Regions from separate parts of the Paenibacillus naphthalenovorans genome, predicted to be linked through region 2. Evidence: predicted binding sites of a transcription regulator. Region 2 holds the regulator's gene; the other holds the start of a gene.

Region 1 (6,190 bases), 830 kb from region 2:
CGTGACAGGCAACGACGTCCGGCGTGTGAAAACCGGCATCCTGCTGAATACCAAGGGCGAAGGGAGCGGGGCCCGGTGCCGCAGCAACCTGGTATCAGGCAATACGCTGTTTAGCTGCTCCTCGGCAGCCATCCGGCTCGGCAGCGCCCGCTGTGAAAGCAACACGGTATACGGCAATTCCGGTACAGGGAATGGCGAAGCCCTTGCGGATCAAGGGACGGATACGGCAAAAAGCGGCTTCTGACGGATACCGTCCGATGCCGGATTAGTGCAGTGATGCCGGCTGTTATATGCCTTCCCGCGCCCGGATCCCCTTCTTTTATGGAAGCGCAAGAAAATATGAAGCGAGGGAATTTCTCCTGCTGCGTAAGAGAGAGTCTGCTCACAGCAGTTCGGCGCCGATCAAGTCGGCTAGCCTTACCCATGTGGAGCCTTCACTGCAGCGTACCTTGATCCGCTGCAGATGCAGATCGGCCTGCAGAATCGTACAGTCGATCGACTTGCGCTCCCCGTTATCATACAGTGTAAGGCGCAGCGCCGCGTCTTCATGGAGCGCGATGCCGAGCGTCTGTCCAAGCTCCTCCAAGCGCTGCTCGTCGAGCGTCGGCTTCTCTTGTCTGCCGAGCTCGCGGCGGTGCCGGAGCAATTGCTCCTTATGCTCGGGCAGCATCATGCGTGAGGACTCCCATAGGATGTTTTTGCCGGGTGTCAATTTGTTGTCTTTCATTTATAATGTCCTCCGATTTTCAATGATCTCTCCACGGCTTGGCCGGCCGCAGTCAGCGAAGAAGCCCGTACAATGGCCGAGCTCCCGTACCGATCCTTTATCAAGTCAGTTGCTTTCTCTAAAGACCTGATTTTTTCTTGATCCTCGAATAAAGTAAGCTGATAATTTTGATCATTCGTCAACTGGCTTAAGGTGACGCCGAGGCGGCGTACTGGCATATGGTCCCAAAAGCGATAAAAAAGCTTCTTCACGGCTTTGAATACCGTATTCGTATGATTCGTAGGGTCCGGCATCTTCATCTGGCGGGAAAATCCGGTCGGTGCTTCGTAGGGGCTGCACATGCAGCTCACCGTCACTACGGAACCCATATATCCTTTACGCCGGCAGTCGCGGCAGACCTCCTCCGTGAGCTCGAGAAGGATCGTGTCCACCTCGGTCGTTTTCGTGTAGTCTCTGGGTAAAGTCATCATGTGTCCGATGGACTTGGGCGGAGTATCAAAGGTTTTGGGAGTAACCACACTTTCATCCAGGCCGTTCGCCGTCCGCCACATCACCTCGGCATGGATATCCGACTGCTTGCCGAAATAGGCACGGAATCGAGCTTTGAGGCGCGGAAGCGGCGTTCTCGCGATATCGCCTATGGTATGCATGCCAAAGCGGGTAAAATGAGCCGTCATACGGGAGCCGACTCCGAACATCTTATTTACGGGCTGAGGCCACAGTAAATCTTCCACTTGTGAAGCGGGTAGGGTAAACACGCCGCTCTCATTCTTTTTGGCCCATATATCGGTTGCGATTTTAGCCAGTATTTTGTTGGAACTGATTCCGATCCTCACCCATACCCCGGTTTGCCTCAGGACCTTCTGTTGAATCGACCGGGCAATCGTTACAGGATCCCCGAAAATGGACAAGCTTGCCGAAACGTCCAGAAATTGCTCGTCGATGCTGAATACTTCAACAAGATCGGTATACTCTTCATAGATTTGTGTAATCATCAGCGAAACATCGATATAATGCTGCATGCGGGGACGTACCACAACCAGATCCGGGCACTTGTTCAATGCTTCGCCAAGCCGTTCGGCGGTGGTTACTCCATAGCTTTTGGCTATAGGACAAGCGGCCAGAATGATTCCGGACCGGCGTGCGGGATCTCCCGCCACAGCAACGGGTTTATTTTTGTATTCCGGGTGATCCGCTTTTTCTACGCTGGCATAAAACGACTGACAGTCCGCCAGCATGATGGTGCGCGCGCTCTTGTTAGAAGTTGAAACGGAAGTCAGCATATGATGTTCACCCTCACTTACAGAACGTATGTTCTTAACATACACAGGATAGCGAACAAATATTCGTATTTCAATAGGAGAGCCTCAGGTAATTTTTTCCGAGACCCGATATTGGGGGGAGAAGGCTGGACATAAGCGGCGCCTATGGAAGATAATGGTTATAAGAGATAAACGTCCCGGATAGGCTTGGGCGTTCGTTTGTTTCCGTTTATGAACTTCTGCGTGCCGTTATTTGGCCTGAGGGTCTATGGTTGGATGGGTCATAACCTGTGAGGAGGATGAGAAACGATGAGCAGTGTTCGAAATCTGCTTCATGCCGTTGAGAGCATGGAAATGATCGATTTAACCCATGTGCTGGAGGAGGATATGCCGGTTTATCCGACGCACTCGCGCTATTTTCATACCAAGTGGGATTCGTTCGAGACAGGAAGTCCGGCGCTTGTGTGCCAACTGCTCATCAATGAACATTGCGGTACGCATGTAGATGCTACGGGACACTTCTTGAAGGAAGGGGAGCCTGCACACCGGTATATGGCGGAAACACCCCTGGAGCATTGTATGGGAAGGGCGTTGACCCTCGATTTCTCCAGCTATGAAGCTTCGGATCTGGTGTCCAGGCAAGAGGTGCTCTCGTGGGAAAGGGAACATTTTTCCATTGAAGAAGGGGATATCGTATTATTCCGGTTTGGCTGGGACCGGTATTGGACGCCGCGATCCGCCGGCCGAACCTACACGGCCAGTTGGCCCGGTCTGAGCGAGGAAGCTGCCGCCTATCTGGCATCCAAAAAAATAAAGGCTGTGGGATGCGATACGCTGGCCGTTGACAGTTCGCATTCAGACGGCTATCCGGCACATTATCAGCTTCTCGGGAATGGCATTACCATTTTTGAAAACCTGAAAGGATTGGAGCGGATTGCCGGAGAATCCTTCTTTATCGGTTTTCCGCTCAAGATTAAAGGCGGTTCCGGCTCACCGGTTCGGGCGGTTGCTTGGATCCCGAAGAATGAGGCCAGGAGGTTATCTGTTCATCATGCTGAACATCAATAAAATACATCACGCCGCTATCATTTGCTCCGACTATGCGAAATCCAAAGCTTTTTACACGGAGGTGCTCGGTCTTCCGGTAATCCGCGAAACGTACCGGGCGGAACGAAATTCCTATAAGCTGGACCTGCTGGTAGGGAAGGATCATCAGATCGAACTGTTCTCCTTTCCGGGCGCTCCGCCAAGACCCAGCTACCCGGAAGCGCAGGGGTTGAGGCATCTGGCTTTTGAGGTGGACGATATCGAAGAGGCGGTCCAAAAGCTGCAAAATCAAGGCGTTGCAGTCGAGCCCGTCCGCATCGACGAAACAACGGGAAAGCGGTTCACTTTCTTTTCCGACCCCGATGCGCTTCCGCTCGAGCTGTATGAGAAATAACGAACGCTTGCTTGATCATGACGCACTCGCGCAAAGCCTCGAAGCGCAAAAAGGGGCCGTCCCATAAGTAGTTTTTAACTACGCAGGGACGGCCCTGTTTTCTTAACTTCTCGTTTCCATACAGAAAAAAAGGTCGAGTAAAGGGCTATACTTGCACTCTTACTCGACCTTTTTGGTTCATCGTCGCCCACTTTAATAAATTATGGGCAAGGGAAAGCCACCCGACCTCCAGTTGCCATTTCTTCGATTTCTCTTTGTGGTAGGTGCTGTATTTGACAATGGCCTGAACTTCTTCTTGCTCCAAATAGGCGTAGTTTTCTTCTCCGCCATACCCTGCATCGGCAATGACTGTATCCGGCAGTTTGCCTAGAGCCGCTTTCACTTTCTCCAGATGCGGTTTCAAGCAGCGTGTATCCGTTGGACGCTGATGCAGACTGTAACCGACAATAAATTGGTTTTCCGTTCCGATCAGTACGTTGTATCCGGGCTTCAATTACCCATTTCGCATGTGATCCTCCTTCATTCGCATGAACGTTGCGTCCAGATCGGTTTTGCTGCAGCTGTTCCGTTATCCCAAGATCGCTTGATTCTGTTCATACTTCTGCAGTCGGGGCAGCAAGTCCTTCCGCAGAACCCGTACCGCTTTTTTCAATGGCTTGTCTTTGGGTTTGTTTTGCAATTGCTCCTCCAACTGCTGAACCGCCTTCTCCAGCTTTTCGCTTGTGAGGCTGGCGGCTTCGCCGAGCTCTGGCAGATCCCGGCCTTGCTCTTCCTGTTCTTCCTGTTGCCCTGCCGCTTCGATGCTCGCAAACAGTGTCTTCACTTTTTCCTGCAGCTTGGCCTTGTGCTTTACCACTGCCTTTCCCCATACAAACGTATACTTGTTGGCATTGGCTTCGATCTTGGTTCCGTCAACGAAATAGTGCTCCAGCTTGACGTACTTTTCCTCGACAAGAAAACCTAAAATGGCTGTAAAAACCGTTTCGAGGACATCTTTCATCCGCTCGGAGCGGAAGCGGTTAATGGTGTGGAAATCCGGCCGCTGTCTGGCCGCAAGCCACATGAACATGATAATTTCGCGGACGGCTTTGGCGATCTGACGTGAGAAATAGATCCGCTGGGTGTAGGCGCACACCTTTTGTTTTACAAAAATGAAAAAGGGGTACCCCGTCACCTCGGTGACTTATGGGACACCCCCTTGCACTATTTGTTTTGTTTTTTCAAATTTTCCATTTGTTTGAACAGCACTTCCAATTCTTTCTGCAGCACTTCCATATCCTTAAACATTTGGATCATGTCTTTATCTTCCGTAAGCACCTTGATAGCATGCTCAACCATCTTGTTCATCGCGATCCGTCCTTTCGGTATTTGCAATCAGTGTACGGCTGAAAGGAAGAATTCGTGTCCGCGCTTGTACAAGATAAGTGAAATGACGCACCCTTTATTTTTTATTGGAATCTTCATCATCGCCATCGAAGGCATGTTGTATATTATCCATTGTCTGTTCAACGAAATCATTCAGTAAATCGGTTGCGGCCACATCCTGCTGATCGGGTGGTGTATTGATGCCAGCAGCGGTATTGGATGTATCGTTGAGATAATCCTTTTCATTGTCCATTGTATTCATCGTCCTTCCGGGGATTTTTATCCTTTGTATGGTATACAGAACCGTTTCTTTTTATGTAAATCTTTCACGGCAAAAAAACGCCTCTCCATAAAAATGAGATATGACAACAAGCAGAGCGCTGATTCCGTTTGCAATTTCGTTTATTGTTTCATCCGGGGGTTTATGATGAAAACCGCTCGATATCACACATATAGAACCTTACTGGCCAATGCCCGTAGACTAACAAAAGGCATGCTTGATTTAAGGCTTATCATAACGGCCCGTCTAGCGACAGAGGCCCTGGGTTAACGCTCAATCATTTCGGATGACTAAATATACGATAAGGCCCATCACTGGAAAAAACAGTAGGCCAAACAGCACGATAATCGCATATTCCTGGCTTTTGCCCCTGCTCAAAGCATCCCGATAAGCCCAAATGCTTAAAACGATATGTAATACAGAAAGCACAAGGCCAAATACGAAAACAAAAATGATCATACCGCTAAACATAAAGCCTGGTTCCACAACCATTCTCTCACCTCGAATTGTATTCTATTCCTGATTATAACGAAAATTTGGAAGTTTCAATATAAAAAAATCCGCTCTTTTGAGCCGGGTGTATCGGCTGGTATGATTACGGTGCTGCAGAGCAGCAATGCAACCGGCTGGCTCATGAGCCTCGAAAAGTACCAGAATAAGGTGGGGCATGATGCCCCACCAGTGAAAGGAGTAGAATCCATCCGCCCTTCAGATTATAGTTAAATCAGTCAGTAATAGCGGTGACTTCTACTCTTCTTGTTTTTTGAGCAGAGTTGGAATGTTCATCCCTCTGCGTTCGATCTCCTTCTCAAGCATTTTTATAAAGTCCCTGTCTAAATCAAGTTCAATGGCTAGCTTGTACGCATGGATTAGTGCAACGTCAGATATCCTTCGCACTCAAATGTCTCCTTTGATAGCGAATGGATCCTATCCCTTCACCGTGTACAGAATATCCGGAAATGGAATCAATAGAAATATCAAATTCGTTTACCTATATAACCCGTACACCATAGTTCAAAATGCCGATCCGGCGAATGAATACAAAAAGTAATATTAATGGAAGAAAGAGGATTTTGGGTATATGGTTATCATCGAGGCTTGATCGAGGGGGATCA
Region 2 (11,229 bases):
GCGCTTTTGCCGCAATAACCAATCCGACGGTCAACTCCTACAAGCGGCTTGTACCAGGTTATGAGGCGCCTTGTTATGTGGCTTGGTCTGCAAGCAACCGCAGCCCGATGATTCGTATTCCTGCATCCCGCGGCGTCAGCACACGCGTGGAAGTGCGGAATCCGGATCCGGCGGCGAATCCTTACCTGGCTCTGGCGGTCATGCTGAAGGCCGGTCTCGATGGCATCCGGAACAAAATGCAACTGCCGCCTCCAACGGACCGCAACATTTATGTGATGAGTGAAGAAGAGCGGGAAGAGCAAGGCATTCCAAGTCTTCCGCTTGATTTGAAGCAGGCGTTGGACGAGCTGCTCCGCGACGATGTCATTTGCGACGCGCTCGGCGATCACGCACTTGCACACTTCATAGAGCTGAAAGAGATCGAGTGGGACATTTACCGCACTCAGGTTCATCAATGGGAGCGGGATCAATATTTGACGCTGTATTAATCGGGGAATCCCTTGGCGCTTTAAGCGTTAAGGGATTTTTCTTTTTGTGGGCATTATTTGTTGTTTTGGCTGACCTCTGTAAGTAGAATGAGGCTCCATAGGCGCGGCCATCGCTTTTTCCCTTAGCGGAGTGGACGCAAGTTCCAGCCAGGCTGCACAGTTACGATCCTGCTGGAATACAATAGGCCATCTGAATAAGAAGTTCAGGAGGTCAATATGATACCCGTTTATCCCTATTATGGAAAAGAAACGAAATGTATCGAGGAGCCGGTTGCATTCCCGCCTCAACATCAGCCCGTGCAGCCCGGACTGGAGTACAAAATGACGCCCCGTCCGATTTTTGAAAACCCGCACTACGTCGGCAGCGGCAAGCTGCGCGGCAAGGTTGCAATCGTTACCGGCGGTGACAGCGGCATCGGTCGGGCGGTCGCCGTCGCCTTTGCCAAGGAAGGAGCCGATATAGCCATCCCGTATTTATATGAGCATCGGGACGCATACGAAACAAAACAGCGCATCGAGCAGCTCGGCAGAGCATGCTTGCTCATACCCGGCGACCTGAGGATGGAAACGGTGTGCCGGGAAGCGGTATATCAAACGCTCCGCACCTTTGGAAAAATCGATATCTTGATTTTGAATCAGGCCGTTCAGTTTCCGCAGGAAAGCGTGTCCGACATTTCCGCCGAACAGCTGCACAATACGTACAGCACGAACATTTACCCGATGTTCTATATGACGAAAGCCGCGCTTCCCTATCTGAAGCCGGGAAGCGCGATTGTGAATACGGCCTCGATCACCGCATATAGAGGTGCACCCGAGCTGATCGATTATTCTTCCACAAAAGGAGCCGTCGTCTCGTTCACGCGTTCGCTGGCTCTATCCTTGGTGAAACGGGGAATTCGGGTCAATGCCGTCGCTCCGGGGCCAATCTGGACTCCGCTGATCGTCTCCAGCTATTCGGCGTATGAAGTATCGCGCTTCGGCCTGGATACTCCGATGAAGCGTGCAGGGCAGCCGTTCGAGCTGGCTCCGGCTTACGTGTTTCTGGCATCAGATGATTCCAGCTATGTGACCGGTGAGGTTGTCCATGTCAACGGTGGAGCTATGGTGACGACGTAGATTTTTGGTTTTTCTAATTGAGGATCATATATAAACAAGCCTAAACAAGCCGCTTATCCGCATAACGCCGGAACAGGCTTATTTTACGCAGATCATATGCTTGCAAACGCTCAACAAGATTTCCTGCGGTGCACTGGGCTCATAAAAAGTGGATTTCAGCGGTAAAATCCTTCTTCGCTTTCCAAAGACTCGCCATAAATGCGTTGATATAAAAAATCCCTTTCAACCGGCGGAATCGGCGGTGAAAGGGAAAAAATTATTGAATATTTCTGAATACACCAATGACTTTGCCCAAGATCGTGACGTTCTTGAGTCTCAGCGGCTCCATCGTCGGGTTCTCAGGCTGCAGTCGAATATGATCCTTTTCCTTATAAAAGGTTTTCACTGTCGCTTCATCGTCTTCGGTCATGGCAACGACAATATCTCCGTTATTGGCGGTTTGCTGCTGGCGTACGATAACATAATCCCCGTTATGAATACCGGCCTCGATCATACTTTCTCCGATTACGCTTAGCATAAAGACGTTATCATTTTTTACATAATGGCTGGGCAGCGGGAAGTAATCCTCGATGTTCTCCGTCGCGGTAATAGGTACGCCGGCGGTAACGCGCCCGATCAAAGGCACTCTGGCAACCGATACGGAGAATGCGCCGTCCGCCGAGCTTCCGTCCAATATTTCAATAGCTCTCGGCTTCGTCGGGTCTCTGCGAATCATTCCTTTCTTTTCCAAACGTTCCAAGTGCCCGTGAACTGTGGAACTGGATGCCAGTCCCACAGCCTCTCCGATCTCTCTTACTGAAGGGGGATAGCCTTTTTCTCTGACCTCATTCTTGATAAAGTCTAGAATCGCCTGCTGCCGATTGGAAATTTTGCTCAAGATCATCACTCCATTTTTGGTAATCATTACTTAGAAGTATAACATAGAACCGGAGTTCGTACAAACATAAGTTCGAATAAATGGTTGACACAAACAAATGTTCCTGATAGATTAAAAACAGAACAAATGTTTGGAGGTCGATCATGATGATTCAAAATTCTCGGCTTATACATAACTATCATTCCCGCCAGGTAATGCTAACCAAGCATAATGATAATAATAAGGGAACATATGTTCACGCTGCCGTTTTGGGTGCCTTGCTTTTTTGTGCAGTGTTCTTTATCTCTACGATGTTCAGCTTCTTTTTTGACCAAGATGTTCATGCGGCATCCTCGCAGCCTCAGATATATTCTTACGTGGAGGTTGAATCGGGGGACACGCTTTGGAGCATTGCCTCTCAATATGCGGACCAAGGACAGGATATAAGGGAATATATACATCAGATCAAAGGGATCAACCATCTTAAGAATTCCCATTTGCAAGTAGGACAAAAATTGTTGCTTCCCTAATCGCTGCGCATGTGCCGTATTGCTTCTCTTGACAATCAGATTCGGTAATGTCAAAGTATAATTTGAAATGACATTACCGGGAGGATCGGCATGAGTGAATCGAATCATGATGCATTGGTGCGGCGAATTAACGAATTGGCCCGCAAAGCGAAATCGGAAGGGCTAACCGATGCCGAACTGGATGAACGCAATGGATTAAGAAGGAAGTATATCGATTCTTTTAAAACCTCCTTGCGTGGTCAACTGGATAACATCAAGTTTGTTGATCAGGAAGAGAAGAAGTAAGAAGGGGGGTTAAGGGATGAATTATCGTGTTTTGGGCAAAAGCGGAATTGCCGTTTCCGAGCTTTGTTTAGGAACAATGACATTCGGAAATACGACAAACGAACAAGACTCGATTGAAATGGTTCATCGTTTTTTGGATCGCGGAGGAAACTTTATTGATACGGCGGATGTGTATGTCTCCGGTGTTTCCGAAGAGATCGTGGGAAAAGCGATTCGGGAGCGTCGTTCCGATGTGATCTTGGCGACCAAGGTACGCTTTCCTACAGGTAATAATGTCAATCACGTCGGTTTATCCCGAAAACATATTCTCGACGGTGTGGAAGCCAGTCTTCGTCGATTAGGCACTGATTATATCGATTTATATCAAATGCATGTATGGGATCAAATTACGCCCATAGAAGAAACATTGAGAACTTTGGATGATCTGGTTACTTCAGGCAAAGTACGGTATATCGGCTGCTCCAACTTTTTGGCCTATCAGCTGATGAAATCATTAAGCATCAGTGACTTTAATCGTTATGCCCGTTTTATCTCCATTCAACCGCAGTACAGTTTAGTATGCCGTACAATGGATCGTGAGGTTTTGCCTCTTTGTTTGGAGGAAAACGTTGGTGTGATCCCTTGGGCTCCTCTTGGCGGCGGCTTCTTGACAGGAAGATATGTTCGTGGACAGGAACCGACGGAAGGGCGTTTGGCGTCTAAAACGGGAGAAAGCCGTTGGGAAATTCGCAATACGGAGAAAAACTTCCGCATTCTGGATGAATTGATTTCGGTTGCCCATGAGACGGACAAGACCCCGGCTCAGGTGGCATTGAACTGGTTGATTCATAAACCGGGCATCACTTCTCCTATTTTTGGCGCGCGGACATTGGAACAATTCGAGGAAAACATGGGAGCGGTGGATTGGAAGCTGGACGACTCCTTGTGGCAGCGTCTGGATGATGTAAGCGCTCTGGAATACGAATATCCAACCCGATTTATTGATAAATTTTCGCGCAAGGTGTAAATGACGATATAAGGGGCACTCATCATGTCACGTAAGTGGGAACGTATGGTTCGTAAAAATACGAAAATTTCTAATATGCAGCGGAGGAAGAGCGGAAAAGGTGAGATATCGGGAGTAAATGCCGACGGTTCGGTCATATTCAAAGGCCGGAGCTGGTTTTTGCCGATGCTGCTCGTGGCTACCGGTGTTTTTTGCTTTATCGTGTTTCGGAATCAACCCGGGCAAGAACAGCTGTATTGGATTACAGGAGCAAGCTATATATTTCTGGCGTTACTGATTTATTGGATTCGTCGCCCTTTTTTGAAAATCGATAAAAAAACCTTATCTTCCCGCCGATTTGGTGGGGACCGTTTTTATGACGCGGACCAAATCAAGGATATTACCATAAGCAAAGACGCGATAGTCATTAACTTTAAGGCAAAAGGAAAACGGTGGGTTTTCACCAAGATCTATCATATGTTTCCGATCGATTCCGCCAGAATCAAGCTTCAGGAGTATGCTGAAAAATACAACGTGACGTTAATACAAGATTAACATCTGGAAAGAGGAACACTTTTTATGGCGATCAAAGCAGTACTTTTTGATTTGGATGATACGCTGCTGTGGGACGACCGCAGTGTGAAAGAAGCTTTTCAAGCAACCTGTGCTGAAGCGGCTAAACATTATCAAGTGGATCCGGATCAGTTGGAGGAAGCCGTACGACGTGAAGCCCGCGCTTTATATGAATCGTACGAGACGTTCCCGTTCACAAAAATGATCGGAATTAACCCGTTTGAAGGACTCTGGGCGCATTTTACCCAAGGGAAACAAGAAGAATTTCGCAAGCTTCAAGCGCTGGCTCCCCAATACCGTACCGAGTCTTGGACACGCGGGTTGAAAGCGGTAGGCATTGAAGACAAGGAGCTTGGCTATAAACTTGGAGAGCTGTTTCCCGTAGAACGAAGAAATCGCCCTATCGTCTATGAGGAAACATTCGAGGTGCTGGAGCAGCTGAAGGGCCGGTACCAGCTGCTCCTTTTGACGAACGGTTCGCCCGATTTGCAACAGGAAAAGCTGGCAGGCGTTCCTGAGCTTGCTCCGTATTTTGATCATATCGTCATCTCCGGAGATTTCGGTCAAGGGAAGCCGGCGGCTGCGATCTTTGAACACGCAATGGGTTTGTTAGGGATTCAAGCGGATGAAGGTGTGATGATCGGGGATAAGCTGACGACGGATATTCTCGGCTCCAATACCGTCGGTATGCGCAATATGTGGATCAACCGCCACGGCCTAAAGCGTACGGATGACATCGTACCGTCGCACGAAATCAAAAGCTTGCGTGAGATTCAATCGGTCATCGATTCGTTGTAAATTGGTCCTAATACTTTATCATATTGTCGGTAAAAGAAAACCCCTCTGTTAGGGGAGGCCACTGAAAAAGTCCCTTTGGATTAAAAAAGGTACAGTCCCTAAAATAAATGAGAAGGCTGTACCTTTTTTCCTGTATAATTAAGCTATTCGATTCACCTGGTTTTATTGGCATGGGAAGATTAATGCTTGTGATCACACCTAATGTTCCCGTATTTTCTCTTTAGAAATCGTTTGGCCTGAAACCCCATACAATGATTCATTCCAGCCAATAGCATTTGGATATAAACCGTCCCCCGTACGGTTTGACTCAGTCTTAGAGCAACTGGCTAGTAAAAAGTTCAATATATGAAAAAGTAACCGACTTGATTGAAGTCGGTTAATTCGTTTTAATGCTCTCTGAATTTAGGAAGTACTGGTTCCGGCCATTCATAGTCTTTAAACTCGATGCCGCTTTTTGACCAGATTGTTCGGAACCTTGAATCGGATGGAGGTCACTGAGGTGACGGGGATACCCCCTTTTTTAATTTTGTAAAACAAAAAGAAGCCAAACCTTGGTAAAATGGAAGTGACGAGCAACCATTCAAAGGAGGGCTTCTTTTGTACATTCAATATAACATGGATCAACTCTGTCTGCCAATGGATTTAGAAGAAGATATTCCCGCGGGGCATCTGGTCCGCATTGTCAATGATGCGGTTAATCGGTTAGACGACAATATCTTTGCAGCTGCTTACCCGGGTGGGGGCAGGATAGCTGCCAACCGAAAATGCTTACGAAAGTCATCGTGTACGCCTACACCCAGCGAATCTATTCCTCTCGTCAGATCGCAAAGCCGTCCGCGAAAATATCATGTTCATGTGGCTTGCGGCCAGACAGCGGCCGGATTTCCGCACCATTAACCGCTTCCGCTCCGAGCGGATGAAAGATGTTCTCGAAACGGTTTTTACAGCCATTTTGGGTTTTCTTGTCGAGGAGAAGTACGTCAAGCTGGAGCACTATTCCGGAGTCGGGAGTGTACAGGCTGTCCTTTAAAAGACGCCTGCACGAAAGCCAAAGGGAACCGGGAAATCCGAGTGAGTCTCAAATACCATCGTTACAAGCAGCAGACGCGGGAAAAGCTGCGAAGTGAGGAAGGCTACGCGATGTCGGTTCGACGTATGATCGAACCGGAGAGTGTGTTCGGACAAATGAAAAACAACCGGAACTGCCGGCGTTTCCTGCTTCGCGGCTTGCCCAAAGTGAGCCTGGAGGTCGGGTGGCTTTCCCTTGCCCATAATTTATTAAAGTGGGCGGCGATGCACCAAAAAGGTCGAGTAAGAGAGCAAGTATAGCCCTCTACTCGACCTTTTTTTCTGTATGGAAACGAGAAGTTAAGAAAACAGGGCCGTCCCTGCGTAGCTAAAAGCTACTTTTGGGACGGCCCCTTTTTCGTCGTCCTGCTTTGGCTGCCCCGAGAAAAAGTGTAAGTTCTTCCGTGGCCTCCTTATATGGCGGGGTTCATTGTTATTTAATTATGCCTTCTGGAACGTCGGATCCTCGAACGGGTGTGCAATCCAGCCTTCCGTTTCAATAAAGAGGCGAACGGCCACGATTTGGCGGTTTTCCATCAAAGTGAAGAAGTGAGGCTTGTTCTCCGGTACGGAAATGACATCACCTGCTTCCAGTTCGACGTCAAAATAGCCTACATCGTCGCTGCCTTTAATAATGAATATGCCTTTACCTGCTGTAATGGCGCGCACTTCATCTTCCGTATGCGTATGCACCTGCTCGAATTTTTTAAGCAGTTCATCCAGGTTGGGCGTCGCATCGGAAAGAGCGATGACGTCCCATGTCCGGTACCCGCGGCGGTTTGCAAGATCGCGGATTTCCGCATCGAAAGTGGATAAAATTTGCGCTTTTTCATCATCGGTCAGTACAAATTTTTCTTGAAGCTCAGCCGGCAGCTTCGCAGCGTTCCAGTGTTCATACAGCACCTCTTGCTTATCCAAAAATGCCTTGACATTTTGCTCGCCGGTGATTCGTTCGTTGGTATTGCGAATTCTGATTTCTGCCATGGTAAATCCCTCTTCTCCTATAAGAATTGTTCGTTTCTATATATATTATAGTGAAAGGTGCCACATCTGTCGATGAGTATTGGAGAAAGATTTCAATCTTTTTGCATCGTGAGCTGTTGAACATGATGGAAGTTCCTTTTCATCATGGCATGTTTCTGGTACACTTTAGGGATAAACGATTTGCTGAATTTCGTGTTTATTCGACAGCGACGAAAGAGATGCTGGTTGAGAAAAAGAGACGACAGGTATGGCGGCAGTTTGAAAGGGGATTATTGATGGATAAGTCATCCTTGCAAGAGCAATTACAAAAGAAAATTATGATATTGGATGGTGCCATGGGTACCATGATCCAGCAGGAAAATCTCACTGCGGAAGATTTCGGCGGGGAAGAGCTGGACGGGTGTAATGAAATCCTTGTTCTTACCAGACCGGATATTATCCGTAAAATTCATGAAGCTTATTTTGCCGCAGGCGCGGATATCGTTGAGACCAATACCTTCGGAGCTACCAGCGTGGTGCTCGCGGAATATGGTCTGCAGGATCGTGCCCGGGAAATCAATCTGGCTGCAGCCAAGCTGGCTATCGAGGCAGCTAATAAATACAGTACACCGGAATGGCCGCGTTATGTGGCAGGCGCCATGGGTCCGACAACCAAGACGCTTTCGGTCACAGGCGGCGTCACATTCGATGAATTGATCGACAGCTATTATGAACAAGCGCTGGCGTTAATCGAAGCCGGCGTAGATGCGCTGCTGCTGGAGACTTCCCAAGATACGCTTAACGTGAAAGCCGGAAGCATCGGCATTCGCAAGGCGTTCGATCAGATGGGCAGGAAGCTTCCTCTGATGATTTCCGGTACGATCGAACCGATGGGGACGACGCTTGCCGGTCAAAACATCGAGTCGTTCTATATTTCCCTCGAGCATTTGGAGCCGATTTCGATCGGTTTGAACTGCGCGACGGGACCGGAATTTATGCGGGATCATATTCGGACGCTGGCCGATATCGCCGGTACGGCCGTCAGCTGTTACCCGAATGCAGGACTGCCGGATGAGAACGGAAATTACCATGAATCTCCGGAGACGTTAGCGATGAAGATGGCGGGATTCGCCGAGCAGGGTTGGCTGAACATTGCCGGAGGCTGCTGCGGTACAACGCCTGACCATATTCGAGCCTTGGCGGAGACGCTCAGCTCATACAAGCCTCGGGTGCATAGAGGGACTCACCCGCCGGCCGTTTCCGGGATAGAGACGGTATATATTGAAGACGCGAATCGTCCGTACATGGTTGGAGAGAGAACAAACGTTCTGGGTTCGCGTAAATTTAAGCGCCTGATTGCTGAAGGCAAGTATGAGGAAGCGTCGGAAATTGCCCGCGCTCAAGTGAAGGGCGGAGCCCACGTGATCGACGTCTGCCTGCAGGATCCGGATCGCGACGAGATGGCGGATATGCAGAAGTTTCTGGAGCTTGTCGTCAAGAAAGTAAAGGTACCGCTGATGCTCGACTCCACGGACCACCGGGTCATTGAGCTGGGCCTAAAGTATTCTCAGGGCAAGGCGATCATTAACTCGATCAACCTGGAGGATGGCGAAGAGAAGTTCGAGAAAGTCGTACCGCTCATTCATAAATATGGCGCAGCTGCTGTCGTAGGTACTATTGACGAACGGGGACAAGCTATTACAGCGAAAGACAAACTGGAGGTTGCCCGGCGCTCCTATGATCTGCTTGTGAACAAATATGGAATGAACCCGAACGATATCATTTTTGACCCTCTCGTTTTTCCTGTAGGTACGGGTGATCAGCAGTATATCGGATCGGCGAAAGAAACGATTGACGGCATTCGCATGATCAAGGAAGCGATGCCGGATACGGAAACGATCCTCGGTCTCAGCAACGTCTCGTTCGGTCTCCCGGAGGCTGGGCGTGAAGTGCTTAACGCCGTCTTTTTGTACCACTGTACGAAGGCAGGACTGGATTACGCTATTGTCAATACGGAGAAGCTGGAACGTTATGCGTCCATTCCTGAAGAAGAGCGGAGATTGGCGGAAAACCTCATCTATGATACCAATGATGATACGCTGGCCGCGTTTGTTGCGCATTTCCGCAGCAAGAAGGTCGAGAAGAAAGAGAAGATTTCCAATCTGACCTTGGAGGAGCGTCTGGCTTCTTATGTGGTAGAAGGCACCAAAGAAGGCCTGATTCCGGATTTGAACGACGCGCTGCAAAAATATTCGCCGCTTGAGATCATTAACGGTCCTCTGATGAAAGGGATGGAGGAAGTCGGACGGCTTTTCAATAACAACGAGCTCATCGTAGCCGAGGTACTGCAGAGTGCTGAAGTGATGAAGGCATCGGTTTCGCATTTGGAGCAGTTCATGGAAAAGACGGAGAGCGCCGTCAAAGGAAAAATCATCTTGGCAACGGTGAAGGGCGATGTACATGACATTGGTAAAAACCTCGTCGAAATCATTTTGTCCAATAACGGATATAAAATTATCAACTTGGGCATCAAAGTTCCGCCCGAGCAGTTGATTGAAGCGTACCGCAAAGAGAAGGCGGATGCGATCGGTCTGTCGGGACTGCTTGTCAAATCGGCACAGCAAATGATCGTTACCGCTCAAGACTTGAAGAATGCGGGAATTGATGTTCCTATTCTTGTGGGCGGAGCCGCATTAACACGGAAGTTTACCAAGACACGGATTGCTCCGGAATATGACGGCCTTGTCCTTTATGCCAAAGACGCGATGGATGGCTTGGAAATCGCGAACAAGCTCAGCGACCCGGAACAAAAGCAGCAATTGATTCGTGAGCTGAGAGAAAGCATGGAGTCGGATGTGAAGGAATCCGGGCGTAAGGAAGAGCAAATGCCTGAGCTGACACGGGTGAAGGTATCTACGTTAGACCGGACGGTGCCGGTACAGCAGCCGCCGGATTTGGAACGCCGCGTGCTGCGCGATTATCCGATCAGTCATTTGATGCCTTATATCAACATGCAGATGCTGCTTGGACACCATTTGGGGCTGAAAGGTAAAGTCGATCGATTGCTGGCCGAGAAGGACCCGAAAGCTGTTCAGTTGAAGGAAACGGTAGATCAGATTTTATTCGAAGCGCAGCGTGAAGGCATTATTAAAGCCCACGGTATGTATCGCTTCTTCCCGGCTCAGGCCGATGGCGACGATGTGCTGGTTTACGACCCGGAAGATCATACCAAGGTGCTGCAGAAATTTAGTTTTCCGCGGCAGCAAAAAGAGCCTTATCTCTGTCTGGCCGATTTCTTAAAGCCGGTAGAAAGCGGCGAGATGGATTATGTCGGTTTCCTTGTCGTCACAGCCGGCCATGGGATCAGCGAATTGGCGGCTGAATGGCGTGAGAAAGGCGATTATCTGCGTTCTCACGCATTGCAGGCGGCCGCTCTTGAAACGGCGGAAGCATTCGCCGAGCGCATCCATCAAATGATGCGCGACGTATGGGGCTTCCCGGATCCGGCGGAGATGACCATGCAGGAGAGGTTCGGAGCCAAATACCGCGGGCAGCGGTTTTCGTTCG

Evidence for each region. The regulator LexA, encoded in region 2, represses DNA repair genes until DNA is damaged. The targets are predictions, from matches to a motif close to CGAACATATGTTCG.
Region 1: a site for LexA is predicted at 2,063-2,076, ahead of IJ22_RS05835 (DNA polymerase IV). Genes of this name have one in related genera too.

What each region holds. Positions count from the first base shown of each region.
Region 1 is NZ_CP013652.1:1,214,647-1,220,836, forward strand. It holds gene IJ22_RS05825 (right-handed parallel beta-helix repeat-containing protein) at 1-244, shown strand, start outside; gene IJ22_RS05830 (YolD-like family protein) at 383-727, opposite strand; gene IJ22_RS05835 (DNA polymerase IV) at 724-2,010, opposite strand; gene IJ22_RS05840 (cyclase family protein) at 2,299-3,057, shown strand; gene gloA2 (SMU1112c/YaeR family gloxylase I-like metalloprotein) at 3,044-3,430, shown strand; partial or broken gene IJ22_RS27265 (transposase) at 3,651-4,604, opposite strand; gene IJ22_RS26250 (hypothetical protein) at 4,634-4,777, opposite strand; gene IJ22_RS05855 (hypothetical protein) at 4,872-5,048, opposite strand; gene IJ22_RS05860 (PLDc N-terminal domain-containing protein) at 5,349-5,534, opposite strand; gene sda (sporulation histidine kinase inhibitor Sda) at 5,823-5,972, opposite strand.
Region 2 is NZ_CP013652.1:2,039,346-2,050,574, reverse strand. It holds gene glnA (type I glutamate--ammonia ligase) at 1-488, shown strand, start outside; gene IJ22_RS10225 (SDR family oxidoreductase) at 705-1,604, shown strand; gene lexA (transcriptional repressor LexA) at 1,861-2,481, opposite strand; gene yneA (cell division suppressor protein YneA) at 2,625-2,990, shown strand; gene IJ22_RS10210 (DUF896 domain-containing protein) at 3,081-3,275, shown strand; gene IJ22_RS10205 (aldo/keto reductase) at 3,292-4,281, shown strand; gene IJ22_RS10200 (hypothetical protein) at 4,306-4,815, shown strand; gene IJ22_RS10195 (HAD family hydrolase) at 4,840-5,631, shown strand; partial or broken gene IJ22_RS27270 (transposase) at 6,229-6,628, shown strand; partial or broken gene IJ22_RS26705 (transposase) at 6,682-6,960, shown strand; gene IJ22_RS10185 (1,2-dihydroxy-3-keto-5-methylthiopentene dioxygenase) at 7,141-7,683, opposite strand; gene metH (methionine synthase) at 7,959-11,229, shown strand, end outside.